4 regions of the Paenibacillus dendritiformis genome follow, and region 1 is predicted to be linked to each of the others. Evidence: riboswitches for the same ligand, from Rfam matches in the RefSeq annotation. Region 1 holds a riboswitch; each other region holds the start of a gene.
The links. A riboswitch is a leader RNA that binds a small molecule or an ion and turns the genes downstream of it on or off. The one in region 1 is predicted to bind cyclic di-GMP.
Positions count from the first base shown of each region.

Region 1 (7,345 bases):
GACATTCTCCTGTTCCTCTCGGATTTGGAACGTGAAGGGTTGATAAGGCTTGTGAAGCGGCTATGAACCGGTTGAGAAGATGGATATGGTTATGCTTGTTCGACCGGAAGACATTCCTTTTATTTGCGGAAGCTTATCTTTATTTGGGGTGGGCGCGCATTCTTTTGTATTTTCCGTTCGCGAAGATCTCGCCGCTGCTGGGGAGACGATCCATGGAAACGCCGGAAGTCCATGATCCGTCGGATACAAAAACCATGAAGCATATTCGGAGCGCGATCCATATCGCGAGCCGGCACACGTTCTGGGAGAGCAAATGCTTGGTAAGAGCGATAGCAGGCATGAAAATGCTTGAGAAAAGAAACCTGAACAGCACTTTATATTTGGGGACCGGGAAAAATAAAAACGGCGAACTGATCGCACACGCCTGGCTCCGCAGCGGCTCGATATACATTACCGGCGCCGAGATGATGAAGCAGTTCGTCGTGGTGGAGAAATTCGCGAAAAGCGCAGGGACAGACTTATGAACTCGATTACGCTTTACATGAAGCGGCTTCATAAAACGGCAGGGTTACGATTAAGCATCAACATTATTGGCATGGTGATCAGCAGTCTCCTGGAAGGCATGACATTTCTTCTGCTCATCCCCATGCTTACGGTTGGCGGCGTTCTGTTGTCAGAGCCGGCTTGGGAGAACAGGCTGCAGTTTTTGAACATCCTGCACAGCTTGCCGCAGGCTTCTTCCCTAGCCATTATTCTCACGGTCTACCTGCTGATTGTCGTCATTCAAAACCTCATTCATCGGGCCGTTACGATCCGCAATGCCGAGATAGAGCAACATTTCAGCCGACAGCTGCGTTACGAGAATTACAGCGCTCTTCTAAGAGCGCAATGGTCTTTTTTCCTACACCGCAGAACTTCCGATCTGGTGAATGCCCTTACGATCGAGACCGCCAGAGTCTTGGGGGGAATCAGTCTGCTCCTCCAATTCATTACATCTGCCTTGTTTACCCTCGTTCAGATTATTTTCGCCTTCTGGATCTCACCGACGATAACGCTGTTCGTGATTGCCTGCGGAGCCATGCTTGCCTTTCTTTCCCGCGGATTTATTCGCAAATCCAAGCAGCTCGGCAGCCATACGTCCAAGCTCGCCCAAGCTTATCTGGCGGGAATCACTGACCAGCTTCAGGGAATGAAAGATATAAAGAGCAACAACCTGGAACCCTCCCGCTTGGAGTGGCACCAGCAGCTTACCGAAGGAACCATGCAAGAGCAGCTGGATTATGTGCGGCTAAGGCTGAATTCCCAGCTGTTGTATAAAATATCGTCCTCACTGCTTATTGCCGGATTTATCTTTGTGTCATTTCGCTTTTTTCCGGCTGAGGGACCGTCTTTGTTGATCGTTATTCTGGTCTTTGCCAGGTTGTGGCCGCGATTTACCAGCCTCCAGTCCAAGCTGGAACAATTGGCTTCGACCATCCCCGCCTTCAAGGCTCTTCAGCAATTGCAGCATGACTGCCAGTTGGCCGCAGATCAGGCGATCGCGCTTACCGAATCGCCCGCTCAGGGACCTGGCCCTTGGTTCGTTATGCAAGGAATCGAAGTCAGAAATCTTTCGTTTCGTTATCAGCCGCAGCGGCCTGTGTATGCTTTGCAAAATATCAGCGTTCATATTCCTGCCCAAGGGATGACCGCTATCGTTGGCAAATCAGGGGCCGGCAAGAGCACGTTGATCGACCTCCTTATGGGCCTGATGCAGCCTGAATCCGGTCAAATCCTCGTGGATGGCATGGCGATCACGAATGAAAATCTGCTCGCGTACAGACGCTCCATCGGGTATGTGGCGCAGGATCCGTTTCTCTATAATGCGAGCATAAGAGAAAACCTGTTGATGGTTAAACCGAGCGCCACGGAGAACGATCTGTGGGAAGCGCTCGATTTCTCCTCGGCAGCTGAATTTGTACGCAAGCTTCCTCACCAATTGGAGACGCTCATTGGAGATCGGGGCATTCGTCTGTCAGGAGGGGAACGGCAGCGGCTGGTGCTGGCAAGAGCCATCATCCGCCAGCCTTCGATCCTTGTCCTGGATGAGGCGACAAGCGCACTGGATACGGAGAATGAAAAAAAGATTCTGACCGCTTTGCACCGGTTGAAGGAGCGCATTACGGTCATTGTGGTTGCCCATAGGCTGTCCACCATCCAAAACGCGGAACAAATTTTAGTTATGCATGACGGGAAATTGGTTGAACAGGGAACCTTTTTGTCATTATTCTCAGAAAAAAAGAGTATATTTGTTAATCTCTTACAAAATCAGGAGGTGAATCCTGTTTCCGTCTATCCGTTGTAGCCGCTTTCGGAGGTGGCACAAATCGGATATAATAGGGACAAGCAGATGTATACACGGAGGTTAAATCATGATCGGAGAACGGATTCAAATCCTTCGAAGGAAGAAAAATTACTCACTGTCAGAACTCTCCGAAAGAGCCGGTGTCGCAAAATCCTATTTAAGCTCAATTGAAAGAGGAATTCAGCAGAATCCTTCCATTCAATTTCTGGAGAAGATTAGCGTTATTCTTGGGGTCTCGGTTGAAGAGCTGCTGCAAGATAAAGAAGCCTCGAATGAAGCTGAGGCGTTAGACGAAGAATGGACTAATCTTGTAAAAGAAGCGATGGCTTCTGGCGTAAGCAAAGAGCAATTCAAAGAATTTTTGGAATATAATAAGTGGAAGCTAACACGCGAAGAGTCGTGATGCCCACTAGCGTTGAGGCAGCCAGGAATAAAGAAATCTCCGATTGTTGAGTCCACCGCGCATTATCTGTAAACACGCCTCAACAAAGGAGATTTCTTTTCGCTAATGTCAACGCTCGCGAGTTATGCTTCTGAATTGACATGGAGCGGCCATTCGGGATTAGATTGTGCCTGAAAATCGCGAAGAAGTTTACGAATGTCCTCAATGGAAAGGCCCATTTGTCGTGCAGTTAAGATAATAGCTACCCAATCCTTGTCCAATTGTTCATTGTTACCTGGAACCGCTTCAACCATGATTGCATTGCCTCCCGAATTTACTCGGCCGGTTGCACCACTAACTCCACGCGCCTAAAGTGCCCAGACAAAAGCGCATTTCATCGTTTCCTAATATATACTTATTAAGTAGCATTATACACGACATTTGACGTTTCATGGTGTCATAGTATGTCGTCTCTGGAGCACTAGTTTTGTCGAATTCGGTGATTACCCGGCCGTGATCCTCTCGCAATACCCTTGCGGATTATGAACCTGCCAATTCCAGCTATCCTCACACATGTCGATGATGCCGTATTTCGGGAACCATCCCAGGTTCAATAGGTACTTGGTCGGATCGGCATAGCAAATCGCGACATCCCCCGGTCTTCGCCCCACGATTTCATAGGGAATCTGAACCCCCGACACCTTCTCGAAGGAATGGATCATCTCCAGCACCGTAACCCCCTGGCCCGTACCCAGGTTATAACATTCGACCCCATTTGTATGATCCAAATGCTCCAATGCTTTCAGATGGCCTTGCGCCAAATCCACGACATGAATATAATCTCGGATTCCCGTTCCGTCTTTTGTAGGGTAATCGGAGCCGTATATTTTGAGCGACGGCAATCTCCCTACGGCGACTTGCGTAATAAACGGCATTAAATTGTTAGGCGTCCCATTGGGGCTCTCTCCGATCTTTCCGCTTTTATGTGCACCGACGGGATTGAAATATCTGAGAATGGAAATTCCCCATCTCGGGTCAGAAGAAGCCAGATCCTGCAGTACTTGCTCAATCATTTGTTTGGTTCTTCCATAGGGACTCACCGCCCCAAGGCTGGCTTCCTCCGAAATGGGAACACAGTCCGGTGCCCCATATACCGAGGCGGATGAGCTGAATACCAGCTTATACACGCCATGCCTGGCCATCGCCCTGCACAGAACCAGCGTGCTGGTAAGATTCGTATGGTAGTAATCAAGCGGCACCTGAACCGATTCCCCAACCGCTTTCAGGCCGGCAAAATGGATCACGGCATCGATGCGATGTCCCTCGAATATCCGATTCAAGCGTTGCTCGTCGAGGAGATCCGCTTCATAAAAAGCAAATCCTTTGCCTGTAATATCCGAGATCCGGCGAATCGCTTCCGGATGGCTGTTGGAGAAATTGTCAAGAACGACGATTTCATATCCCGCCTCCAGCATTTCTACGCAAGTATGGCTTCCGATATAACCGGCGCCACCCGTGATCATAATGGCCATTACCTTGTCTCCTCTCTCCGTATGACCGGATTGAATTTAGTAAGGATCGACAGCTTTCCCAGATTCGCCTTGGCTATGTTCGTTAAGTAGATAAACTCCCTCGATTTGCGAAAGCACGCATAGAAGATCAGGTTCGTTACGGTCAGGCACAGCAGGACCCTGACGGCGATATCCCATAACAGCGGCAGCGTGAACAAGCCTGCAATCCAGCCGCAGAAGGATGCCGCCAGAAGAACTAACGCGGCATGCAGTGCGTAACGGGTAAAATAAGGGCGCAGCGGTTGAAAGAATACGTGCTTATGAAGCAAATAAGGATCAACCCAAAAATAGGTTAGCAACCGGCTAATGACCGTTCCGAGGAACACTCCCGGCATCCCGATGAAGCGTGCAAGCGTAATCGATAATGCGATGTTCATTGCCGCTGCGATCAACGGGCTGTACCTTCCCCTTCGGAACATGCCTGTCGTATCCCGGAACATGGTCGAAGCATTTTGCATCCCCGTCGTATAAAAATTGAGCAGGATCGCAAGCAAGGTCTCCTTGCCGAGGACAAAAGAACCTCCGAGCCATAAAATAATCACGGGATCGAGCAAGTTCCACAAACAGACGGCACAAAGCCCGAACACCCAAAAGTTGGCCAAGCGTAACACACAGTAGAAGAAAAACTTCTTCTCCTTATCCTCCGTAGCGTTCAAATTCCCTACGCTGGCCGTTAGAGAATAGAAGAAATAGCTGAGAAACGTAGTTAAGGTTGTCAGAATCAAATAATAATTGGAATACAGTCCGACCCATATGACGCCAAACAGGTTCGCAATAATCAGATTATCCGTCCCATTGATGACAACGCCGCTCACTTTGTACATAAGCAGGGAGCGCAGATTTTGAAAAAAGGTCTTCTTCTCTCCTTTGTCCAGAGGAGTACTGAGCGGCTCCCTCAGGAATTCGTACTTTCGGTCGGCCACGCGGGAAATATACTTGTTTCTGAGAACGCTCATTCCAATCTGGATCACAAGGAATAGAATGTAGTTTTTCGTACAGAGAAGCACGATGATTTGGATCGTGTTCATGGCAATGACATACACACTATGGATTCGCGATATCACATGCTGCTGCTGGTCGGCCACAATAATGGCCTGTTTATAAGCGAAGAAGTAGGTGGACACGGAATGGAGCAGAAATAACACATAGATGAGTTCGAGATGAGAAACCGTCGTTTCCCCCTGAATGAAAACATCGAGAAAGGGAATCAGGGAAAGCCCCAGCAAGAGCACAATCATACCTATGAACAGATAGGCTTTTCGAAATAAATGCATAAAAGCTTTTATCCTGGCCTCGTCCCGATCGGCAAGAGGTTGGTACAAGCTGTAAATAATCGCGGTCTCAAAACCGAGATTGGCAAGAGACAGGAGCATGAGCACATCGGAGAACAGGCCGCTCACTCCCAGATACTCAACGCCAAGCGTCCATATAAAAACCGTTCTAACGATAAAACCCATTATGGTGCTAATGGCTTGCCCCAGCAGACCAAAAAAAATGTTATAAAGCGAATTGCGAATTCTCATCCCTGTACCTGCTCTTTTACCTGGTTTCACGGATTTGCTGCAAACCCGTTCTCACTTTCCTTCTGATGATCGGGAAAAATTGCGTCACACGGTAGCGGAACCGTTCTTTTCTTCGATGGGCCACGAAATCGTAATCCGGAAACCAAGACAGCAGATCCGGATCCTTCACGTTGTCAGGATTCTCCCGCATGCGCTCCTGGATCGGCTTCCATAACCGTTCGATTTGGATATTCGTGAAAAACTTGACCTCCCGCTTCAAAAACCGCTTCAAAAAACCGGAGAGCTCATCAGGAACCGGAAAACCGTAGTCATTCGGGTCATGGCCCTCTGCCGCAATCCCCATGATCGTTCTGACGCACTTCTCGCATTGACAGCAATTTTCTGTGTTGCGATAGCATACCCGGACGGCGGTCTTGTCATTGGCAGCGGCATAATGATCGACAACCACTTTGACTTTATCCTGCCGGGACAGCTCATATCCGTCATGGAACACATCGCCCGTTCCGTAACGAATCAGATTGTCCGTCGACGGGTCGGAAGCGCATGAATACGTGTTGCCGATCGTATGCGAGCTCGCAATGTAAATCGTCTTCACCTGTAACAAGCAGGCTGCAGGAACCGCTGCCGATATAATCGCCAGACCGTGATGCAGTCCATGCCACCAGGTGTCGCCCAGCGAGCGCCGGAAATCCCGGTCGATTCGCTGAGGATAGACGAAGGTGCCGTAGTTGGACTCCACCAGGATATTGGAGAGCCCTTCCTTGCGGGCAAAAGCTTCCGCATGCTCACGGTCTGCGGTCCATACCTCGCTGTCTGTACAGTCCCCTTCATGCCATCCGTACTCCGTAATGAGAAAAGGCTTCTTCTCCCGGTGGCGGATATAAGTCGTCAAGGCGTCCAAGCCCCCGCTAAATAGCACGGCAGCTTCATGCTCCGGTTGATAATCATAGGAAGACACCTGCCCGACCTTGATTTGCCCCTTGAGCGGAAAATGGGGGAACATCTCCTGATATGCCTGCTTCAGTTCCGCAAGACAGTCATAGAAGGAACGATCCAGTTCGTCGACGTACAGCGTCGCATCCGTAAGCCACGCGAGCGGCATCATGTTCGCTGCAAACGGAATCGACAATATGCTTGCGGGAAGACCCGAGATATCATAGTTATATTTCATAAATAAATGATTGCTTGCTCTGAAGTATTTTTGAAGCCTGGGGTCCACCTGAAAAAAATAGTCCACACGGTTTTGATTTACTTTGATTTGTTCCCGCGTCAGTTGTATCATGGGCTTCCTCCTTCAAGACCGGTATTACCGCTGCTTGAACTGATCCAGCCACGCTTGGATGGCCTCCAGGTTGATCCGGACATTCGTCGCAAATTCCGAATGGATCATGGCTTCAAGGCCGGCGAGATCCGTACGGTCCACGGTATTCAGGGCGTATGTCTCACTCATTCCTCTGGCCCGTTCGTCAACCGCAATAATGATGGAACGTTTCTTGTGACGCATCGCATAGATTCCGGCATGCAG
Region 1 is NZ_AP025344.1:192,717-200,061, reverse strand. Features, by position in the region: gene L6439_RS00930 (lasso peptide biosynthesis PqqD family chaperone) at 1-66, shown strand, start outside; gene L6439_RS00925 (lasso peptide biosynthesis B2 protein) at 63-524, shown strand; gene L6439_RS00920 (ABC transporter ATP-binding protein) at 521-2,344, shown strand; gene L6439_RS00915 (helix-turn-helix domain-containing protein) at 2,412-2,747, shown strand; gene L6439_RS00910 (anti-repressor SinI family protein) at 2,870-3,040, opposite strand; cyclic di-GMP riboswitch class II at 3,058-3,140, opposite strand; gene galE (UDP-glucose 4-epimerase GalE) at 3,230-4,258, opposite strand; gene L6439_RS00900 (lipopolysaccharide biosynthesis protein) at 4,258-5,820, opposite strand; gene L6439_RS00895 (peptidase) at 5,837-7,102, opposite strand; gene L6439_RS00890 (polysaccharide pyruvyl transferase family protein) at 7,127-7,345, opposite strand, start outside.

Region 2 (7,345 bases), 3.2 Mb from region 1:
AAGGAACTTCCTGCGAACCGGCCGGCAGATCGCAAGAAGCCTGATCATTCGGCTGGACCGATGCTGCCGGCAACGGGCGAGAAATCGCCGCTGGCTTCTTGGATTGGCCTGTTGTTCTGCGCTGCCGCATTGGTCATGTGGCTGTCGCGCAAAAGAATGAAACATAACGAGTAGAGCTATGCTAGCCGCCGCCTGTGCAAGAGGCGGCGGTTTTCTTGTAATCCTAGCGGCTCGGCGTGAAGAAGTTTTGTGTATAGTAAGCTTGATACGGACCGCCGAAGGAGACTCCGACGCCAAGGCGCTCGAAATCGCCTAAAATGTTTTTGCGGTGCCCGCTTGAATTCATCCAGTTCTCGTGGGCGAAGATGGCGCTTGTTTGTCCGGCGGCAATATTTTCTCCAGCCGCCTTGTAAGTGATGCCGTCTTGCTTCATCCGATCGAATGGAGACTGGCCAGCGGGATTGTCGTGCGAGAAGAAGCTGCGCTTCATCATGTCTGCGCTATGCTTTCGCGCCGTTACCGCAATCTTGTCGTTCCACTCAAGCGGTTTTTTACCTTCGCGAACCCGGACGGCATTGGTCAAATCCAGCACTTCGCGCTCAAAGCTTTCCCGCAATCGTTCGCTTGGCTTGCCGTAAAAGCCTTTGAGCGACAACTCGACGTTCTGATCGATAACCTGGATCGAGGTAACCGTATTTTTTCGGCTCAGATCGTAAAACAGTGTGGCATACGCACCGCCGACCTGATGCATGGTGTATTCTCCGCCGTTGTCCTTGAACTTATAAATCGTATTTCCTTTCTTGACACTCGCAAGCGGGGAGCCGTAAGCGGCTTCTGCTTCTTGCCTCGTCGATCCGAAGCCGATTCCGCTCGCGGACGTCCAGTCCTGGGCGTTCGTATACAGGGCAACCACTTTGCCCTGCTGCACGCCGACCTGGATATAACGTTGGTAATTCTGATTGTATATGTACCATTCGAAATTGTATTCGCTAAGATCTTTGCGCGCGGGTTCTCCGAGAATACCGAGCAACTCCGATTCATTCATCCCGATTGAGATGCCTTGAAGCTTGAATTCCGTGCCGCTCATCGCGCTGGCTCCGGCGGCTACTGGAGCGGTGCGCAGCGCCCCGTCCGCTGCCGGAATGCTGTCCGCTTCCGCAGTGGCGAGTGAAAGGGTCAGGAAGAGTCCGATAGCCATTACAGCGCAGAAGAGTGCGGATACATGCCGTCTCGCTGTTCGTGTATGTTGTCTGATTATGGCTGAGTCAGGGTTGTGTTCGGTCGTATATCGATGTGTACCCATAGCTATCTCCCCATTCTATATCGAATTGGATCTACGCTAGAATGAGATGATAGACGGGGGCGCTCATGGAAATCAAAAAAGCGCCACCCTAAAGGCGGCGCCAAAAAGACGCAACAGCTGTCGCAATTAGGGCAACCCGGCTATCATCGCATGCGTGCATGCCTTAGACCCGTGGCTTTGCGTCCCCTGCTTTCGCTAGGGTTTGCCATTTATCCATTTTTAGCGTATCTATTCTATTTTTATTCTATCATCTTTTAGATGGAACGTACATACAATTTATCCTTTTTTGCTGCTGAAAATAGAAGATTGTCGAAATGAAAGACCGTTTGCTAGATTTTAAAACGGAAAAAAGAGCGGCAGCAGCGCCACCATGGCAATGCCAAGCAGCAGCTGAAGCGGCAATCCGACCCGGATATAGTCCATGAAAGAATATTTGCCGGCCGACATGACCAACGCGTTGGGCGGGGTCGAGAACGGGACGGCGAAGCACATGCTGGCCGCAATCGCGACGGCGAACAGATACGGATGCGGGTTGACGCCCAACTGCATCGCGGCCGTCATCGCGATCGGAGCGACCAGGACAGCGCAGGCGGTATTGCTGATGAACAGCGTGAGAAGCGACGTCGTAAAATAGATGCCTGCGAGCAAGGCGAACGGTCCGATACTCCCGAGGGTCAGCACGAGCTTCTGCGACAGCAAGGCAGCCGCGCCTGTCTTCTCGATCGCGATCGACATCGGAATCATGCCGCCAATGAGGACGATGCTCTCCCAATTAATCGTCTTGTAGGCGGACTCCATACCGCGAAGACACCCCGTGGCAACCATAAGGACGGCCGCGATCATGACGGAGATGACGGCCGGAAATATCTCCAGGATGAGCAGCGCGATCATGAACAGCATGATGCCGGCCGCGAGCGGCGCTTTATGGTTCATCGGCATCTCGGCAGCCGTCTCCAGCGGCTGGCCGACGACGACGACTTCCGACTCTTCCTTTGAGAGCCGGGCGATGCTCTTCCACGTCCCTTGAACGAGCAGGGCGTCCCCGAATCGGATTTTCTCGTCTTTGAGCTGATTCAGCAAGTACTCTCCTTTGCGCTGAATCGCCAATATATTGAGCTGATATTTCTCGCGGAACCCCAACTGCTTCACCTGCTGATTGAGCAGCGGGGAATTCGGCGGCAGCAGCACCTCGGCGATGCCGATCTGATCTGAAGCGTACCGCTCGGTATTCGGCTCGGCGGCTTGATCGATCTCGGCGGTCTGACGGTCAAGCAGTTGAAGCCCGCATGCTTCGGCGAAGTCTTGCACGCGCTCGAATGGACCGTATACATACAAAATATCTCGGTCCTGAATGACGGTCGCCGGGCCGGCTATCTCTTGATTGATCGTCTTGAAGAACGGGTTCTTGTTCGATGTCCGGCGGCGAATCTCGATAATATGAACCTGATAACGGTTCGGAATATCGAGCTCCTGGAGGGAACGGGACACAATCGTCGCTTCCTCCCCGGCTTGCACGCGGTACAGATTCTGAGACAGCTGATACTGGCGGGCAAGCTCATGCAGCGATCGCCCGTTCCGCCGGCCGCGGCCTTCGCCTTCTCCCTTCGGAAGCAACCTGCTCAGAAGGAGCAAAAAACCGGTGCCAAGGAGGAGGCATACGATTCCGATTGGCGTGAAGGAGAAGAAGGACAGTTCATCGAATCCCGCTTGGGCGAGCGTCTCGCTGATGACCAGGTTGGGCGGCGTCCCGATTAAGGTCAGCATGCCGCCCATGCTGCTCGCGAACGCAATCGGCATCAACAGGCGTCCCGGGCTGATGTTGGCGCTGGCAGCCAGACTGACGACGATGGGCAGCATGACGGCGACGGTGCCGGTATTGCTGACGAAGGCGCCGATCAGCGAGGTCGCCAGGATAACGGTCATCAACAGGCGCGTCTCGCTGTGGCCTGCGAGTTGAAGCATCTTGCCGCTGGCCACTTTGGCGAGCCCCGTCTGGAATATCCCGCCTCCGACGATGAACAAGCCGATCATCATGATGACGACGGAATTGGAAAAGCCGGACAACGCTTCGTTCGGCGTCAATATTCCAAGCAGGACAAGCAGGATCAAGGAGCAGATGGCGACCAGATCCGATCGGATCTTTCCCGTCATGAAGAGAATTGCGGCCATGGCCAAGATGATAAGCGTGATGATGATGTCTGAATTCATGGGTACGGAATATAACCCCTTTCTGTCAAATCGATGGTAGCAAGGAAATCTTGTAATTGACATACTCTATAATACTTTCAAATCTCAGCATAAGGAATGAATTTTATGGAAAAATGTCATTTACAGCGGAATGAAATAATGATACTATAAAGTATAAAAAGGAAAAATGTATAAAATTGAACAAATAATGTCGCAAAATGCCGAATCATTCACTCGATTGTCAGGAGGCAGATCGCAAGTTACGACGTTTTCAAGGCAAGCAAGCTTGAAAAGGATGGCTGGGCACTTCCCTGCTGGGAAGTGTCTTTTTATGGCTCATATGAAAAGTGATGATTCGACGGCATTTTTACTTTTTTTAACTATAATTGGAATTGTCAAGTCATGTTGCTTGAGGGAGGGCAATAGTAGGCGATGGAAGACGTGAATAAGGGCGGTTCCTGCAGAATGGCGGGACGGGAAGCGATCCTTCATCGAAATGAGCTGTCGGCTCCTGGTGGAGAATGGATGGTGAGCAGGCTGGAGCCGGAAGCGGAAGAGACGGATTTACAAGATCTGATGTGCAAAATCGAACAGATCCGAACGCGAATGGTCCGTCTGGCGATGGAAAATAATGATCTGCTGAATGAAAGAACAATCCGGGAAAGCCAGCGGCTTGACAAATACATTGTGCTCGTCCAGAAGGCGAGATACCGGCACGGCAGCATGCAGCCGCAGGTCGGCGCGCTGCTTCACCAGTAAGCAGGTCGAAGACAGAGTTCTCCTTAGAAGAGCCGAGCCGTAATCCGGGACAAGCCAATGAATAAGAACGGAGATTTAGGATGCAGGCAAGGCTGGATCAGGGGCTGGATACGAAATATTCGCTCATGGTACGATGGGAAGAGAAAGAAGGGATCGATACGATGGAGCGAATGCTTGTCATTAGCGATATTCATGGAGAACTGGTGAAGTTCGAGCGGCTGCTGGAGATGGCCTGTTATGACGCGAATCGCGATCAGCTTTTGCTGCTGGGCGATTATATTGATCGTGGCCCGCATTCAAGAGAAGTGATCGCCAAGGTGCGGGAACTGCAGCAAGTGGGGGCCATCGTCTTGATGGGCAATCATGAGAAAATGATGCTTGACGCGTACCGCAATAAGGAAAAGGCGGTCGAGCGCTGGTTCCGCAACGGGGCAAAGCAGACGCTGCTGAGCTACGGCTATGCGGAGGATGAAGCAACAGGGCGGCCGGCGGCCATTCGCTGGACCGGTGAATTGCTGGATGTCATCTCATTCGTGGACAAGCTGCCCTACTATTATGAGACGGATGAGTATATATTCGTCCATGCCGGAGTGGAGCCGGGGATGCCGTTGGCGGCTTGCGATCCGCATAAGCTGCTCTGGATACGCGGGGAATTTCATAAGGGCTACAGCGGCCCGAAGACGGTCATATTCGGTCATTCCCCCGCGAAGCTGCTGCATGGTTCGGACGAGGTTTATTTTGGAGCCAATTCGATTATCGGCATTGACGGCGGCTGCGTATACGGAGGTCGGCTCAACTGCCTGGAGCTGCCATCCCGGCATATTTATTATGTCGAGTAAGGAAAGGAGGAGATAAGGCAGCGAGCGCGTTCATCGCGGCAAGCTGCCGCAAATCAAGGGCAATTTCTTAACGCTGAGAGAGTAGACTGAACAGAGGAGGGATGATTGATGACGGACTGGATACATGCGGGAACATGGGAAGAGCTTCAGGAACAGGGAGCCAAAGTCATTAAGGGCGGCATTGCGGTGTTCGTGCATGCCGATGAAGTGTATGCCGTGGACAACCGCTGCCCGCACATGGGATTTCCGCTTCATATGGGCAGTCTCTGCGAAGGCATTCTGACCTGCCACTGGCATCATGCCCGGTTCGACGTATGCAGCGGCGGCACGCTTGATCCTTGGGCTGACGATGTGCCTGTGCACCGGGTCAAGGTCGAGCAGGGAAGCGTATGGGTTGATCCGAGGCCCCAGGCCGCGAGCAGCGTGGAGAAGCAGCTTAGGCGCCTGCGGGAGGGGATGGAGCAGAACCTGTCCCTCGTGATTGCGAAGAGCGTCGTCGCGCTTGTCGAGTCGGGCGTGCCTGCGGCGGACATCGCCAGGGTGGGCGTCGAATTCGGGACGACATACCGTTCTGCCGGCTGGAGCTCGGGGCTGACCATCTTGGCGGCGATGGTGAACGTGCTGCCGAAGCTGGACAAATACGGGCGCATTCTTGCCCTGTATCACGGCCTTGCCCGGGTGGCGCGGGACTGCGCCGGACAGCCGGCGCGCTTCCTGCAGCAGCCGCTGCCGGAGACGGAGCAGCAGGCGACAGAGCATCTGTCAGCCTGGTACAGGAGATGCATTGAAGTTCGCGATATCCGCGGCGCAGAACGGGTGCTGGCTAGCGCGATTGCCAGCGGCATGGAGCCGAACGAGCTCATGTCGATGATGATGACAGCGGTTACCGATCACTTCTATATGGACGGGGGACATACGCTTGATTTCCATAACAAGGCGTTCGAAATGCTGCAGCATATCGGCAGCGATTCCACCGTGCGCGTCCTCAGCTCGCTCGTGCCGCTTCCGGCCCGGGCCACCCGCAGCGAGGAGCTGCAGCATTGGCAATCGCCGGTCAATCTCGTCGATCCGCTGCGGAAAGCCTTCCGGGAGCTGGAGGGATTGACCTGGCCCGCAGCGGAGACGCCTGCTTCGACCGGGGGCATGGCGCAGCAGGCCGAAGAAGAGGAACAGCAGCTTCTGGCCTTGCTTCTGGGCGAGCAGCCGCTGCAGACGATCGAGGCGCTTACGAATGCGCTGCTTGCCGGACGCTCTCCCGTGCGGCTGGCCCAACTCGTCGCTCTCGCAGCGGCGGAGCGGATCACCCGCTTCCATACCCAGAACGAGTTCGGGGATTGGATTACGGTGCTGCATACGTTCACGCATGCGCATGCCGTCCATGAGACGCTGCGGCGGAGCGCCAACGTCTTCACGGTGCGGGCCATCTATTACGCCGCCGTCACCGTCTACCTGGATCGCTTCCTTAACGTTCCGGCCGCCCGCCGGCCTAGCGGAGAGCACGCGGAAGCGAATCCGAATTCGACCGATCCGGGCTGGCTGCTCAAGCTGTTCGATCGGCAGCAGCAGGTGGCGGAAGCCGGCGAGTGGCTAGCCCAGTATTTGCGCCAAGACGGGGACATCGATGCCTTGTTCAACACGCTCGGCCATGCCTTGTTAAGAGAGGACGCGGAATTCCATTCGTACCAGATGTACGAGGCGGCCAGCGCGGAGTATGAACGCTGGGAGAACGAGAGCGGCCCGCTGGCTGCACAGGCCAAGCAGACGATGCTGCTTGCCTTGACGCGTTATCTGGCCGCGCATTCGCCGACGGCGCGGGAGCTGCCGCATACAGCGCGAATCGCGTGGCGTCTGTATCGGGGAGAGAAGCTGTTCGAGGAGTAACGGGAGCGGGACATGCCAGAGGACCGTGGCCGTCTGCTTCACATCGAGAAGAGGGAATAGCGCAGCGTGGAAGCGGCTGTCCGCAGACAGCAGGGGCAGCTGTTTTTCACGCTTTTTCCATTGGCGCAGAGGCTGCATGCCCTGTCGACGTTCGCCAGCGTCTGAAGGATGACATCGATTTGCAGCCAATGACGGCAACTTCCGGTTGACAGCGGGATTACCCGCATAATATACTGCCTAAATGGTACCGGAAAATATATTATAGTTCCATTATTACCGTGGAGTTCGCGAGGGCCATGGCCATGTGGAAAAAAGGAGTGAGCATCATGCATTGGGTCTATTTGTTCTTCGCCATTGCGCTTGAAGTAGCCGGCAC
Region 2 is NZ_AP025344.1:3,421,082-3,428,426, reverse strand. Features, by position in the region: gene L6439_RS15065 (SdrD B-like domain-containing protein) at 1-174, shown strand, start outside; gene L6439_RS15060 (CAP domain-containing protein) at 224-1,303, opposite strand; cyclic di-GMP riboswitch class I at 1,431-1,520, opposite strand; gene L6439_RS15055 (SLC13 family permease) at 1,640-3,511, opposite strand; gene L6439_RS15050 (aspartyl-phosphate phosphatase Spo0E family protein) at 3,923-4,249, shown strand; gene L6439_RS15045 (metallophosphoesterase family protein) at 4,411-5,088, shown strand; gene L6439_RS15040 (Rieske (2Fe-2S) protein) at 5,197-6,969, shown strand; gene L6439_RS15035 (DMT family transporter) at 7,296-7,345, shown strand, end outside.
Region 2: another riboswitch for cyclic di-GMP. It lies ahead of L6439_RS15060 (CAP domain-containing protein); the one in region 1 lies ahead of L6439_RS00910 (anti-repressor SinI family protein).

Region 3 (7,345 bases), 900 kb from region 1:
GGGACCTTAACGTTTGTTTTTTTATCGGCGGTTATTCTGTTCTATAATTACGATTACACCGTACCTTACGGGAACTTTTTGAAGCGCCGGGCGGCAGCCATACTGGCGCCGTTCGCCATTTGGACCATCATTTACGGGATTTATACGCTTCGCGGGCAGCTGCTGGAGCCGGAAGGATGGAGGCTGCTGGCGGTGCAATTCATTACCCCGACTTACGGTTATCAGCTCTGGTTCGTCCTGATGATCTTCCAACTGTATCTTCTTTTCCCGTGGCTTGATCGGGGTGCCCGCGCTATCGGGCGTAGGATTCGCTCCCATGCCGCCGGGCAGGGACAGATCGTGCGGCGCGTTGTCCTGTTGTTGGGGGCATTGGCCGCCGCCTATGCGGGCCTGATGTACTGGTCCTACAGCGTGGCTCCGGCCTGGGATGCGCCAGCCTGGCTGCAGCCGCTGCTCGGACACCGGACGATGCTGCTGCCGTTCTATTTCTTCTATATCGCGTTGGGCATTGTCTGCGCATGGCATGTGCAGCGCTGGCGCGATCTGATGCGCCGAAGCGTGCCCTGGAGCCTGCTGCTGTTCATTATCTTCTACGCATATGCCGGATATCGGCTGCTGGAGGCCGGGGCAGCACCCATTAATTTGAATATTTCCACCTATCTCAAGCCGTCGGTGTTCCTGCTTATCCTCGCTCAAATGCCGCTGATGTATGCTCTTGCGCTCTATGTCTGCCGTCGCCAAGGAAGAGCTTACCGCATTTTGCACACAATCGGCACGTATTCCTTCGGCGGTTATCTGGTACATGCGCTTGTCTTGGGGCAGATTGCCCGCTTTACCCGCGAGATCCCGCTTGCAGGCATGCATGCCGCATTGACCTTGATGACGTGGGCCGCCGTCGCCGCGCTGTCGATTGGAATTACGATGCTGCTGGATCGGCTGCCGTTCGGCATCTGGCTGACTGGACCGATGGGCCGGCGTCAGTCAGCTTCAACCAAGCCGCTGAGCAGCAATCCGGCCGTGCTCCCGTACCGATAGCAGGACAGCAAGACCGCAATTATGAATTGCGGTCTTTCCGGTCTGTCAAGAAATGCACATAATCGGCCCCTGTCTGCAGGAAGAAGGCATACGCGTCCAGCGGATGTGCGTCGGAGGCGAAGGAGATGCAGATGCTATACTTGCTTTTGGTCTTGACTTCATTATACGTAAAGGCGATCAGGCGAAGCAGTACGGCTGGATTCATCACGGATGGCTGGAGGGCGGCAAAGACGGCGGGGTAATCTTGCTGAAGCATCCGTGAACGTTCGTGGGTCAGCGGCTGCAAATAACTGTAAGGGGAACTGTCCACGATAACAAATCCGTACAGACTCTCTTCGCGCTGCAGCGCGACGATATGTTCCTTGTTGAGCATGTACAGCCCTTTATACTGATACCAGAGATGCTCGTTCCATTCGTTGCATAGTACGACGTCTTGAACGTTGTGGATTTTGACATTCACATCATCACCTCGCAAAAAACATAAATAACTTCATATAGAACATAATAACATTTATAAGTTTTAAAAACAATAAAAGCATGTATATGGGTATTTTGCTTCCCGGAAGTTTTTTATAAGCTTAACTGTGAGGTGACGGGCATGTCGGACTTGAAAATATTTTTAGGCGCACGGATTCGCGAGCTTCGCAAACAGAGGGGCTATACTCAAGCAGAGCTGGGAGAGCAATGCGGAATGAAGGCTTCGTATATCGGCGGCGCTGAACGCGGCAGCTTAAATATTTCGCTGGATTCACTGGAACGAATCATTCGTGCTCTGGATGTCAGCATCGAACAGTTTTTCTCGTTCGACATGGCAAGCGTAGATGCGGAGCGTCTGGGCATCGCCGGCACTCTTGAACTGCACGTCAAGCTGTTGAAGGGCCGGGAAGCCGAAGATGTGAAGCTGGTACACCGGATTGCGAAGGACATGCTGGAGACGTTCGATCGGAGAATGAACAATAACTAGTGCAGCGATGAGTATTGAGAGCGGGGAAGCGCGCCATTGGCGATGCTTTCCTTTTTCTTTGTGAAAGTAAATACGCACGCTTGATTGAATCTGTCTTTGAAAAGTTGCAGATTTTATGAAGAATGACATAGGATGCCCGGCCCGCTTGATAAAAGGGGATATGTTAAAAGAGCTTATTGAGAAGTGGAGAAAATTTCTATAGGCTTCTCAACGGCCTGATTTTACGGGATCCAAGATACCGCGTCGAATCCTGGAGGCATCGTTGCCTCCTAGGGCTTGAACGTGTGGAGGGAATTGCTGCAATCTACATCATTTTAGGCCCTTTTCCTTCAAGTCGAAGCGATACGGGTGAAATTCCTGCCGTGTTGCAGGATTCCCTTTTTGGTAAAGTCGCCCCTATCGAATTGCTGTATTTTCGCAGGATTTCGCTTAGAGGCGTGTCTGGAGAAATCGTACAGTTTTGCAGATTTCGCTTACCGAATAGGCGTGTCTAGGGAAATGGTGCAGTGTTCAGGCCGTTGGAAAACCCCTGATTTTCACGAAGGGGTGGAGATTGTCCATTTCCCTATTCAAAACTTGGCACCCATAGCGTATTAAACCGATTTTTTTCTACTGAGAGACGAGATCCACCACACAAAAAATAAAGTGCCACAAAATCCCTCGGACTTTCTCAACAACTTGAAATCTATGCAGCCTTATTACTAACTTGCAGCCAGCAGAGTTAGTATGTAAAATATATCCAGATATGGTTTCTGGCCATAAGCCAATATTTGATAAGGAGGAAAAATATGATCGTTGAGGTACGTTTCGGAAGTGAGCGAACCCCGGGGACACTATATTTGGATTGCAGAGATGACGTTGCTCTTCAGATCAAAAAATTACAGAATGAGTTCGACAGATGGTGCATGAATGTAGTGAGGATCACCCTATAAAAGAGTATCGCGAAGAAATAGTAGATGGCAAAGTAATCAATACTTATTACGTAATTTGTATCGGAAATAAGGATTTCCCAAACTGGATTAATGAGAAATATGGAGAACAGGTAGCAACGAGAGTCAAGCAGCCGGAAGAGGATCCATCGATCATTCTGTATTTTTAAATCAAGCGCCTTAATATCTTCAGCTTACAAAGGCCCGGCTGTTGGGTTTCCCCCCCACACATAGACAGCAAAGAAAGAATTCATTCCTTGGGTTATTACAACGAAAGTCAGGGGGAACATTCATAAAAATTTTAATTACATATGTTTACATACAGAAGCCCCTTAACCCCACTGTTATGCAATCCCCCAGAACGATACCGTAAGGCCAGAACGTAACCCTAAAACACCCCGCAGCCACGCGGTCTCCGCAGAATGATTTCTCTCTCTTATCTCTGCTTTTTCTTTCGAATGAGACTTATTTATCATGATCCTCAACAGGTATATAATTCTATTTACCTATTACGTTTTATTCTCTTTTTCATCAAAAAGTGACATATACTGAGTTGCAATGTCGAATTTTGCTCCGTATTATTAAGGGGTGGCGTTAATCAATCGACATATATTTGCCGATATTCTGAATAGAGCCTGAGAAGGAGCTATTCGGTACGATGGAGCACATAACCGCGAGAGGTGTACTTAAGACCTAATCTGCGAAGCATATCCCGAACGCCCGTCCGCGTCATTTGCACCTGGAAATGCTTCTCGAGCAGATCCTGGATATCGCGCATCGACCAGCCTGTCGATGAGCCGGGAGAAGGCATGCGGCTGCTGATGATGCCGATCAGTTCTTCTTCCTGCTGAGGGGTGAGTATTCTTGGCTTCCCGGGAGATGCAACATTGGATAGCAGTTGTTCGATGCCGCCGTCGTTGAAAATTTTTACATAGTTCGATACCGTCTGGCGGTGAATGCCCAACTGCTTCGCGACATCCTTGGCAGTGTGTCCGGACATGACAAGACGGACGGCCTCCACCTTGCTCCGCTGCTTCGGATCTTGGATGGTGGACGTCAAGCGGTTCAAGGAATAAATATTCCATCCATGACGGTTCGTAATCAACAGTTTTCGCATTATCGGCTCACGCTCGTATCTATATTTTTATTCGTAGTATGGGTATTGAAGCATGACGCTATACAGAGAGAGCTACTGCCGCGGAGAGAGAAGCAACCGTACCGTTTACATACAACAAAACTTGATAAAGGCAAACTTGTCGAAAGGCAAGGACGCAAAGCCTCGGGCCTAACTCTCCTTCATGGAGCTATGGCGGCCGGGTTGCCATGTTGAATAGGGGACCATTCACGTTCTTTATGGTGATGAGGCTATTGCTGGAAGTAGCCTTTTTTCTTTCTATAGAGGATGTTGAAGCCTATGAAGATTGCTGCTCTCCGCTGGGACCACCATACCGACGATCGCCTGGTTCAACGTCTTGTTCCCTTCCTGTCTGCCGAACGGCAGGAGCGTTACGCGAGACTGAGCCGGCGTGCGGATCGTCATCTCATGGTTATCGCCGAAGTTCTCGCCCGCTGTCAGATTTGCCGTCTGACCGGGAGGAGGAATGACGAGATCGCATTCATCCGGAACCGGTTCGGCAAGCCGTATATGGCCCCAGGCAGTTCCCTATTTTTCAATATATCGCGTTCGGGTTGCTGGATCGTGACGGCGATCGATCGCTGCGAGGTCGGCATCGATATCGAGCGGATCAGGCCTATGAAGCCAGAGGAGGCGCGTTTGTTATGCACGTCCCGGGAATACCGGATCGCTTCCGGCCTGGACGCGGATGCGCGCGCCCGCTTTCTCCATTGGCTGTGGACGGCCAAGCAGAGCTATCTCAAAGCCCGCGGAACCGGACGATACGGTCCGCTGGATGAACTGGAGATCCTGCCGGACGGAGTTCACCCGTGGCGGCTTCCGTCCGTCTGGCATGCGCGGGGATATGTCTTTACCCGAATGGAGGGTCTGGATGCCGGGTATTGTGTGACGGCATGCGGTGTCGATTCCAAGATTGCGCCCATAGAGCATTGGACATTGGAACAATTATTGGATAGGTTCCAACCCTATTGTTCGTCAATGAGAAGGAGCTGAATCAATTTGTCTGCCATTCCATTTACAACCGAACAGCTTACGGGCTATGACGCCCATACATTCGAGATTCCTTCCGCCATCGTGGATGGTCTGGAACAGCTGACACGCACCCGTTCGGTCACATTGGAGGCTGCAGTGGGCGTGGCATGGAGCGGTCTGGTTGCGCGGTACCATAACGCAGAGGAAGTCGTTCTTCTTGCGATGGCCAGCCGGAGCCGGGACGGCGTGCTGGTGGCGGTTCGTCCGGAGGAGACGCTGTGGAGCGCGGCGGAGGCGCTGTGCGGCCAACTGCAGACCGGCGGGGAGGATTCGGGCGCAAGCGGCGACATTACCACATGCTGCTGGTGCCAGGATGCCGAGGTGCCGGGCAAGACGAGAGCCGAGATTTCGGACGGGGACCTGCATGCCCGGATTTTGGGGCGGGAAGCGGCATTTCTTGGCCCGTTTTTATTTACGATTTATTATCGGCCGGAGCGCTTCAGCCTGGATGCCGCCACACGGATGGGCCAACAGTTGAACCAGATGCTGAGGGAGGCGGCGCAAGCCCCGGACAAGCCGATCGGAGAGTGGGATCTTCTGACGAAGGAGGAAATCCGGCGCTACATCGAGAGGCATAACCGGACACAGTATCCTTATCCGAAGGACCGGACGGTGCCGTCCCTGTTCGAGGAGCAGGCGGCCCGCACTCCTGACGAACCGGCCATCATCGAAGAAGGCCGCCAATTTACATACAAGGAATTGAACGAAACGGCGAACCGGCTTGCTCATTATTTGCGTGCGCAAGGGGTCGCGCGCGAGCAAGCCGTCGGCATACTCGCCGAGCGGACGGCGGAGATGGTCATCGGAATTCTCGCGATCATTAAGGCCGGGGGCGCGTACGTCCCTATCGATCCGGATCATCCGCAGGATCGGATTCAATATTTGCTGGAAGACAGCGGGGCCCGGCTCGTGCTGACGAGCGCCGGACTGTCCGGACGCTTGCCGGCGGATGCGGTGCAGGTGCCGTTGGAGGCGACGGCTTGGGCCGATCAGCCGGGCCATAACCCGGAGCCGGCCGGGAGCGCGGAGGACCTGATTTACATTATCTACACGTCGGGATCGACCGGCAGACCGAAGGGGGTCATGGTGACTCATCGCAACGTGGTCCGTCTCGTCAAAAACACGAATTACGTGAGCTTCCAGCCCGGAGATCGGATGTTGCAGACCGGGTCGCTCGTCTTTGATGCGTCCACTTTTGAAATCTGGGGCTCCCTCTTGAATGGCATCGGCCTCGTGCTGGTCGATAAGACGACGATATTGGACAGCCGTCAATTGGATGAAGCGCTGCGCCGCTTCGGCGTCACGACGATGTTCCTGACGACGGCGTTGTTCCTCCAGCTCGTTGACCGCAATCCGGCCATCTTCAAGCCGGTGCGCCAGTTGTTCGTCGGCGGCGAGCTGATGTCCCCGAAGCATTTCTACCGGGCTGCGCAGGAGTGCGCGCCGATTCGGCTGTCGAACATCTACGGTCCGACGGAAAATACGACCTTCTCGACTTGCTATGAGCTGAAGGAAGAGCGGGAGGGCCCGATTCCGATCGGCACGCCGATCGGGAACTCGACGATATATGTCGTCAATGCGCATGGCAAGCTGCAGCCGCCCGGGGCGACCGGGGAGCTGTGGGTCGGCGGAGACGGCGTGGCCCGCGGTTATTTGAACCGTGACGATCTGACGGAAAAAATGTTCATCGACAGTCCGTTCGTGCCGGGGGAACGAATCTACAAGACCGGGGATCTGGTCCGCTTATGCGAAGACGGCCAGTTGGAGTTCGTCGGCCGCAAGGACCATCAGGTCAAAATTCGCGGCTACCGGATGGAGCTCGGCGAGATTGAAGCCCGCATTCACAGCCATAGCCAGGTGAAAGAGACGCTCGTCGCCGACTTCGAGGAAGCCCCGGGCCAGAAGGCGTTATGCGCCTACGTCGTCGCGGAAGGCGGGCTGGACGCGGCCGGGCTGAGAGCGTATCTGGCGCAGCAGCTGCCGGAATATATGGTTCCCGGCTATTTCATGTTCCTGGAGCGGATGCCGCTCACGATCAACGGCAAAATCGACCGGGCCAAGCTGCCGCGGCCTGAGCGGCAAGAGCGGGCGGCGATCCATTACGCGGCCCCGACGAACGGGACGGAGCGCAAGCTGGCGGCTATCTGGGAGGAACTGCTTGGCATCGAGCCGATCGGCATCGACGATCATTTCTTCGAGCTGGGCGGACACTCGCTCAAGGTCGCTCAATTGCAGGCGCGAATCTATGAG
Region 3 is NZ_AP025344.1:1,096,719-1,104,063, forward strand. Features, by position in the region: gene L6439_RS04740 (acyltransferase) at 1-1,035, shown strand, start outside; gene L6439_RS04745 (arylsulfatase regulator) at 1,055-1,495, opposite strand; gene L6439_RS04750 (helix-turn-helix domain-containing protein) at 1,634-1,999, shown strand; gene L6439_RS04755 (helix-turn-helix domain-containing protein) at 3,575-4,045, opposite strand; cyclic di-GMP riboswitch class I at 4,165-4,254, shown strand; gene L6439_RS04760 (4'-phosphopantetheinyl transferase family protein) at 4,343-5,056, shown strand; gene L6439_RS04765 (non-ribosomal peptide synthetase) at 5,063-7,345, shown strand, end outside.
Region 3: another riboswitch for cyclic di-GMP. It lies ahead of L6439_RS04760 (4'-phosphopantetheinyl transferase family protein); the one in region 1 lies ahead of L6439_RS00910 (anti-repressor SinI family protein).

Region 4 (7,345 bases), 2.9 Mb from region 1:
AGCTGATATGCCCCCGGAGCAGAGGAATCAACCGTTCCTTCGATGACGATGCGATCGGTCAGGTCGCCGTCCATTTTATCCGCAGCGGTAACCCCTTCCATCGGATCGAAGTCCTCGCCCACGAAAATCGTTTTATCCGTTGCCCCATGAATCACGGGTTTTGAAGCTGCCGGCGGAATGCTGCCATTTCCGAATGCTTTGAAAATATCGGTAAATTGATATTGCGCCGTTACGCCGCTATTATTTTCCAACATCGCATCCCGGTTCATCGACCAGAAGGAGGTCATCGCGAGCCCTTTCTCGATCGCATGATCAACCACCCATTGAGACCACTCTGTCGTAAAGATCGGATGAGCCGCGCCTTCAAAACCGATTGATGGCGTCGTTCCAATTATTCCATAAGCCTCTTCATCGGTTAGATCCGTGTTGGCATACTGCTTGTAGTATTGCTTCACTTGATTCTTCGTCGAATCAACGGCTCTCAGCGAAGCGGAACCGTAGTTCTCGCCAGGCAGGAGCGTTCCGCTGCCATAACACATCGTCATGATGTTCACGACTTTGACATCCACGCCGGCAGACAGGTAAGCCTCCAATACATCCAATTGAACGGAAGTCAGACCGCTTGGCAGTACAGGGAGCGTCAATACGATATCGACTCCGGTTGCGTCTTGCAGCTTTTTAATCGCCTTCGCATTCGCGATATTCAGGGCTTTGTTCTGGGCGCCGCCCTCAATGTCGAGGTCTAATCGGGTCAGTCCATAGCCTTGAACAAGCTCCATATACGTATTGAACAACGTATCTGTGTCTTGAGTTACTTCCCAGAACGTAACGCCGTTCAAACCGCCAAGGGAGATCGCGACATCTCCGCCCATCTCGCGCAGCTCCCGGATCGACTGCTTGATTCCTTGATATTGGGCATTGTCTGCATTCTTTTCATTCAGTACGGAGTATCCTCCCCAGCCCCATTGCACTTTACCGTCAACGATTTCCTTCGAAATGGACTGAATGAAGCCGAGATTAAAGAATTTCACGCCGGTATCCTCGGAAATTCGGGCAAGGTTAGGGGCGCCATTGTTGGAATAGCCCGGCTTGGTCACCCATGCAACCATGTCGATGAACGGAGAATGGACTTGCTTCGGCCACTCGATTCCTTGGCCAGCCCCAAAGTCATGCTCCGGAGCTACCGCTTCGGTCACTGTAATCATGCGTTCTTTTTCGGCCGTTAAGCCTTGCGAATCCGTGACGGAATACGTCAGTTGGTACTTCCCGGCCACATTCGTGTCTACTTCCCCCGTCACGGTAATACGCGACGTTACGTCTCCGTCTTCCGCGTCCGTAGCGGTAACCCCGGCGAGCTTATCGAAGATGTCGCCGACTCGAAGCGTGAGATCGGTCACGCCATGCAATACAGGCGGTTGATTCTTGCTTGGAGCTTCATCGCCCAGAATGAGTTGTCTGTTCATTTCCGGGCTGTTATTCGACACCCGCTGAACAAGCTCCATGCTTGTCATCTGGGCATCTCCCTTAAGTTTGAACGCATAAGAAGCGCCCGGCTCTATTGTTTTTGCATCATAGACCGATTTCAGGTCAACGACCGTGTAACCATTTTCGTAGGTTACGGAGCCAGCCAGATAATCGCCGGAAGTCAACGGTCCATCTGTCTTGATATACAGCTTCGGCAGCTTAATCGTTTTTGCGCCTCGTTCCACGGCTCTCAGCACTTGATTCGATTCGGTCAAAGCTTCGTTGTTGACAAGCGTAACTTCATACCCTTTATTGTTGCCCCAAGGCTCCGTATACGGTTTCACATCTGCCGTAACACCGAGCTTGGCATATTGGATTGCATGTGTCGGCAGCGGCAGGCTTCCGAAGAGGCCTTCTTTCGTCGCCTTTGTTAATTTGTCACGCTTGGCAGGGTCCGCAGTAGGGGCATCATTGGAAGCCATCCATGCAATGACCCCGCCGAGGCCGCGCTCAAGCACATATTTCGTCTTCTCTTGAATGGATCTTTCATTGTCATAGGTGTAGAATACGCCGCTTGTCTTATCATACAGATAAGGAGCTTTGGCAGCATCATCCCAATATTCTGTGAGATTCGGGTAAGTGGCCTTCAACTTGTCGAGATTGCGATAAGACCAAATCCCAGTTCGGCGGCCGCCGTCCCCAAGGACGAGAGGGGATTCGCCAACCGCGCCGCGGGATGGAGTCTGATCCGCATCCTTGGCGGATAATGCGGCTTGACCGAATAGTCCCGGATGATTCGGATCGGGTCCTTGCGACACTTGATCCCAGCCGCGGGTATAGTAGGCTGCCCCGATGACGATCTTATTCGGCTCGGCTCCTTGCTGAATCAAATAATTCACGCTCTCGTCGATGGACAGATTGTTGCCGGTGAGCGGATCATTGGGATTCGGATACAGACCGGTATGATGGCCGCTTACTTCATCCCATGCGCCCCGCATGTCATAAGTCATGATATTGGCAAAGTCTACAATGTTAAATAACCTCGGCACATCAATGCCGATATCAATTTTTGCCTTGGGAGCGGGAAGAGCAACGGACAGCTCGTACGTTTTGCCAAGCTCGGCTCCTTGTTGGTTCAAGGCGTTTTTGAAGTCTTGCAGGAGCAAAATATAATTATTTTTATCCTCCGGGGTGGCGTATTTCGTGCCTTCATCGTTTTTATTATCGACAAGATCAGGTTGTCGCACTTCAGCCGGGAACTCCCAGTCCACATCGACGAAGTCCATGTTCGTGTACTTAATGAATTTCATGACATTCTGGACCAAATTCGCCCGCTTCGCAGCATCGGCCGCCACAACGGAGAAGTCGCCTGATTTCGACCATCCGCCAAGAGAGATGCCGATTTTCAGATTCGGGTTTTCGGCGCGCAATTGCTGCAGGGCGATGAGGACGCCTGCATTGGCTGCGTCCCATTGTACGCCATCCTGACCGACAGGCGCGCCGACAGCCGCATCCTTGTCCGTAAAGACGAGATTGCCTTGGGCATCAAAATCTAGGAAGGCATAGTTCAAGTGGGTTAGTTGATCGGCGGGTATATCCTTGGGATAAAAGTTCCCTTGTCCTCCCCAGATCGACCAATCGCCATAGTACATGACATTCCGGATTTCCTGTGCTGAGCCCTGTTTGATATCAGGTTCCTTTGCTGCGGGAACAGTCGTTCCTGCATAAGCCGGCGCCAGGGAAGAGACGAACATCATGATGGTCATTACCGTCATGGCGAACAATCTTCGGGCACTCTGCTTTCTCCTAATCTTCATCCGTAATTCACTTCCTATCAATAGATTATATTAATAGGCAGCTAGGGAGGACTTGCGATGGAATCATGCAAAATAACGCATACGACGAATAGAGTGTGGTTGCTATTGGCCGGCAGCTGGCTGGCATAGAATTTCTTCCTTAGCCCCTTTAGCTTTGCGTCACTAGATTTCCCTAGCTTTGCCTAGTAATACCTGAAAAAATGCATACGCTTTTATTTTTAATTATGACTTTTTATCCTGTATCTTGTATAACGATACATGTTTGCACCGTTTAATATACAGGAAATTCACGCTTATTTAATGGGGCATGCGGCCCGTTTGTGAAAATATGAACATAGGCCGATTTTATTACTCATTCGAAACATATCAAGTTCAACATTGGATGCGATAACGGGATGCAATGTGATTCCCTGTCCTATGATGATGTGCACCATTCCAGTAATAGCGCCGTTCTCTTGACAATCCCTGCTATGGATTTTTACATATTTATGCTACCCGGAAAGTTTGGGAAAATAGGACTTAGGGAGGGGGCGGAGAGATATCTCGATGTGGATTGACCTGCCCGAGTTCGCATAATTATAACCGAATATAACTATCCTTATATTCAGTCTGGAGCCACAAATGTGGCGGATATGTGATGATGACATTCTTAGGTTGGAAAACTTCTATCTATCATGCGTTGTCTCCGCATCCGGATTTGTAGTAGGATTACATTGAATCCATGTAATGGAAACGATGCAGCTTATTTTTATAGACGATAGGAGTGTTTTGTATGCTGACGCCACTGAAGGATAAGACGGTCGTCGTGACCGGAGCCAGCAAAGGAATCGGCAAAGGAATTGCGAGAACCTTCGCCTCACATGGGGCGAAAGTCTCAGTCGTCGCACGCAGCCTCGCAAAAGCGGAGGAAACCGCGGCGCAAATCCGGAAGAACGGAGGCGTTGCTCATGCCTTCGAAGGCGATGTCGCAGATTTGGAGTCGATGAAGCGGGTTGCGAACGAGACGGCCGGTACTTTCGGGGGGATCGACGTGCTGTGCGCCAATGCCGGTATTTTTCCGAATGCGCCGATTGAGGAGATGACCGGCGAGCATTGGGATCATGTGATGAACACGAACGCGCGCGGGACGCTGTTTTCCCTTCAAGCCTGCCTGCCCTTTCTGAAGAAAGCGGAATACGGCCGAATCATTGTTACCTCTTCTATTACGGGGCCGGCCACCGGTTATGCGGGATGGTCGCACTACGGCGCAAGCAAAGCCGCTCAGTTGGGATTCATGCGCAGTGCGGCGCTCGAGCTCGCGCGTTACAGCATTACCATTAACGCCGTCATGCCCGGCAACATTATGACGGAAGGCTTGGAAGGCCTTGGGGACCATTATCTGGAGTCGATGTCGGCGTCCATCCCGCTCAAGCGGCTCGGTAGCGTCGAAGATATCGCTTATGCCGCTCTCTTCTTGGCTTCGAAGGAGGCAGGTTATATTACGGGCCAGACCATCATTGTTGATGGCGGTCAGATTATTCCGGAAAGCCTGGAAGCGATGGGGGACGTCTGATTCGTTTACCATAGACACATTATCGATATTCCGGATAACCCTATGCTACAAGACATTATTTGACAAAATATAACTGCGGCACTATCATAATATCTAGAACTCAACCTGAATAGTCTCAGTTCTGCATTTCTCTGCCATCATGCCGCATCAGGCTGCGTCAAGCCATGATTTCTCTGTTTGCTCACTGGTAACATGAAAGTTCCGTTTCATTACTAAGCGACCGGGAGAAATCGGAATGGAAAGCACGAATGTACCCGATTCTATTGAGAGCACTCGACAACAATGGGATGAGGAATACCGCTCCAAAGTATGGGACTGCCTGGCCGGCATCACGGAATATGCCAGATACTCGGTCGTGTACGGCTACATCCGCAAATTCCTTGGCGAAGAAGGGATTCTCGATATGGGATGCGGCACTGGCCTATTGTTCGATATGCTTCTTGAAGAGGAAATTTCCCATAAAAATACGCAAGATCCGGCCTTTGCGATGATTGAACGCAAAATCGAAGAAATAGAGAAGTGCGGATATTTTGACAAAACGATTTTTTGTGATATGCATTCAGGATGGTAAAATGCGGGCGGCGGATTTGCGCTGCCAAAGGAGAGTGAGTCTGTGAGTTCCGTTGCCGCGAAGCCCAAGAGCTTGGGGGAGCTAATCAAGCACTATCGGCAGAAGAAGGAAATGAGTCTGTCGAAGCTTCAGGAAGCGGTCGGCGTAGATAAAGGAAGCCTGTCGAGAATTGAAAACCGTGAGGTCAAGCGCCCTGATTTTCAATCCATCTTGTCCATCGCTGCAGAATTAGACATTCCCCATAACGAAATCGTTGAACAATATATCGAAATTGGACACAAGTCGGAAGTTGTGTACGCGATTTTACAGAACGAACTAGAAACACTTGAACATCCTTCGCTAATACTCAAAATCGCCGCCAAGTTTCTTGAGTCACCGAATGAAGACAGCCTGTATTTAGTAGGGAAATTGTATCGTGATATCGGCTCCATTGATAACGACAGCATCAAGCTTTCATTGTATGATCTCATCCTTGATTACTCGCGTTCCCACGGAATCATGCCTTACATAGCCAAAAGCATGTATCAACGTTATCTAATTGAACGAAATGATTTCAACAGATTGAAGGAAACGTACCACAGCGGAAAGTATATTCTTCACTATGCCGGCTTCTTGCCGCAGGAGGAGCATCTTGAGTTACACTACAAATTAGGGGTTCATGCTTATCATTTGAGAATTTATGATGAGAGCATCGAGCATTGCAAAAAAGTACTTGCTGAAGATAGCGGTCACAGTCCTTACAAAATATATGCGCTTGGCGTGCTGAGAGACGCGCATTTCGGCTTAAAGGAATACAAAGAGGCTGAGATGTACTCTTTACAGTATAAACAGTTTAATTATCCGAACTCACAAGAGCATGTCATCCTGATGGAAGCATTATTCAATGCGGTGAAGGGCAATACGGCTCAAGCCATTGAACAGCTATGGTCATTCCTCGAGACTTGCAGTGATGCCTTTGCCCTTCCCGCCACCAAGCATCTCCTGCAACTGTACTTGGAACAAAGAAACCTTGAAGGCGCTAAAGTTGTAATCGAAGGCAGCAAAGTAAGCCTATCGATCATAGATAAAAGAAATCCGTTGACTTATTCCGAGTACGCTGATTACTTACGACTTCAAAGCGAATACTATTTAGCTATAGGCGACTTCGATTCCCACATTAGCCGTCTGATGGAAGGAGCATTTTACTACTCAAAAGTGAACGATGCAATCAAAGAGAAGGAATGTTTGAACATGATTATACGTAGTCATATAGAACAAAATATCCCTATGCATAAGCCTGCGCTTGAAAAGTTAAGCACATACTATATTAAAAGCGCTAAAGAAATGGAGGATTAAGCATGAAAAACGTGATCAAAAAACTGTATTTCAAATCCCTTCTCTACTCTGTTGCATTTGTGGCAATGGTGGCGGCATTCGCTGGAGATACAACTGGAATCATTCATCCTTGGTAAAGCACCTTCATGGTGCTTTTTTTTTTATTTTGTTCATATCGTGCTTACGGTCATAGGTATATCAATACGAACTGTAACTATGTGATAAACTAGTACGTACACGTCAGGCATTGGCCTGGCTTAACCTAATTTGGAGGCTTGTAAATGGCGGATGTGACCTTTTACCGTGACGAAGCGCTGCCTTTTCTGGAGGCGAAGCGATGCCATAAGAATGACCTGGCGTATCAGAAGCATTTTCACGAGGAGTATTCCATCGGTTTAATCGATGAAGGCGAGACGCAGGCATGGTGTGATGGCGTCTTGTGGCGCGTTGGAACGGGACGAATGATCAGCTTCCCGCCTCTCATTCTACATGCCTGTCAGCCTGCGAAAGATGCGCAATGGAAGTACAAAATGCTGTTCATTAAACCGGAATGGTTCGCTCAGCTTGAAATGCCCGATATCAACCGGCTTCATATTCCGTTCTTGCTCGAAAAGGGGAAGAATGAAG
Region 4 is NZ_AP025344.1:3,065,743-3,073,087, forward strand. Features, by position in the region: gene L6439_RS13425 (glycosyl hydrolase family 18 protein) at 1-3,281, opposite strand, end outside; cyclic di-GMP riboswitch class I at 3,390-3,474, opposite strand; gene fabG (3-oxoacyl-ACP reductase FabG) at 4,054-4,833, shown strand; gene L6439_RS13435 (hypothetical protein) at 5,069-5,404, shown strand; gene L6439_RS13440 (helix-turn-helix domain-containing protein) at 5,447-6,739, shown strand; gene L6439_RS13445 (AraC family transcriptional regulator) at 7,000-7,345, shown strand, end outside.
Region 4: another riboswitch for cyclic di-GMP. It lies ahead of L6439_RS13425 (glycosyl hydrolase family 18 protein); the one in region 1 lies ahead of L6439_RS00910 (anti-repressor SinI family protein).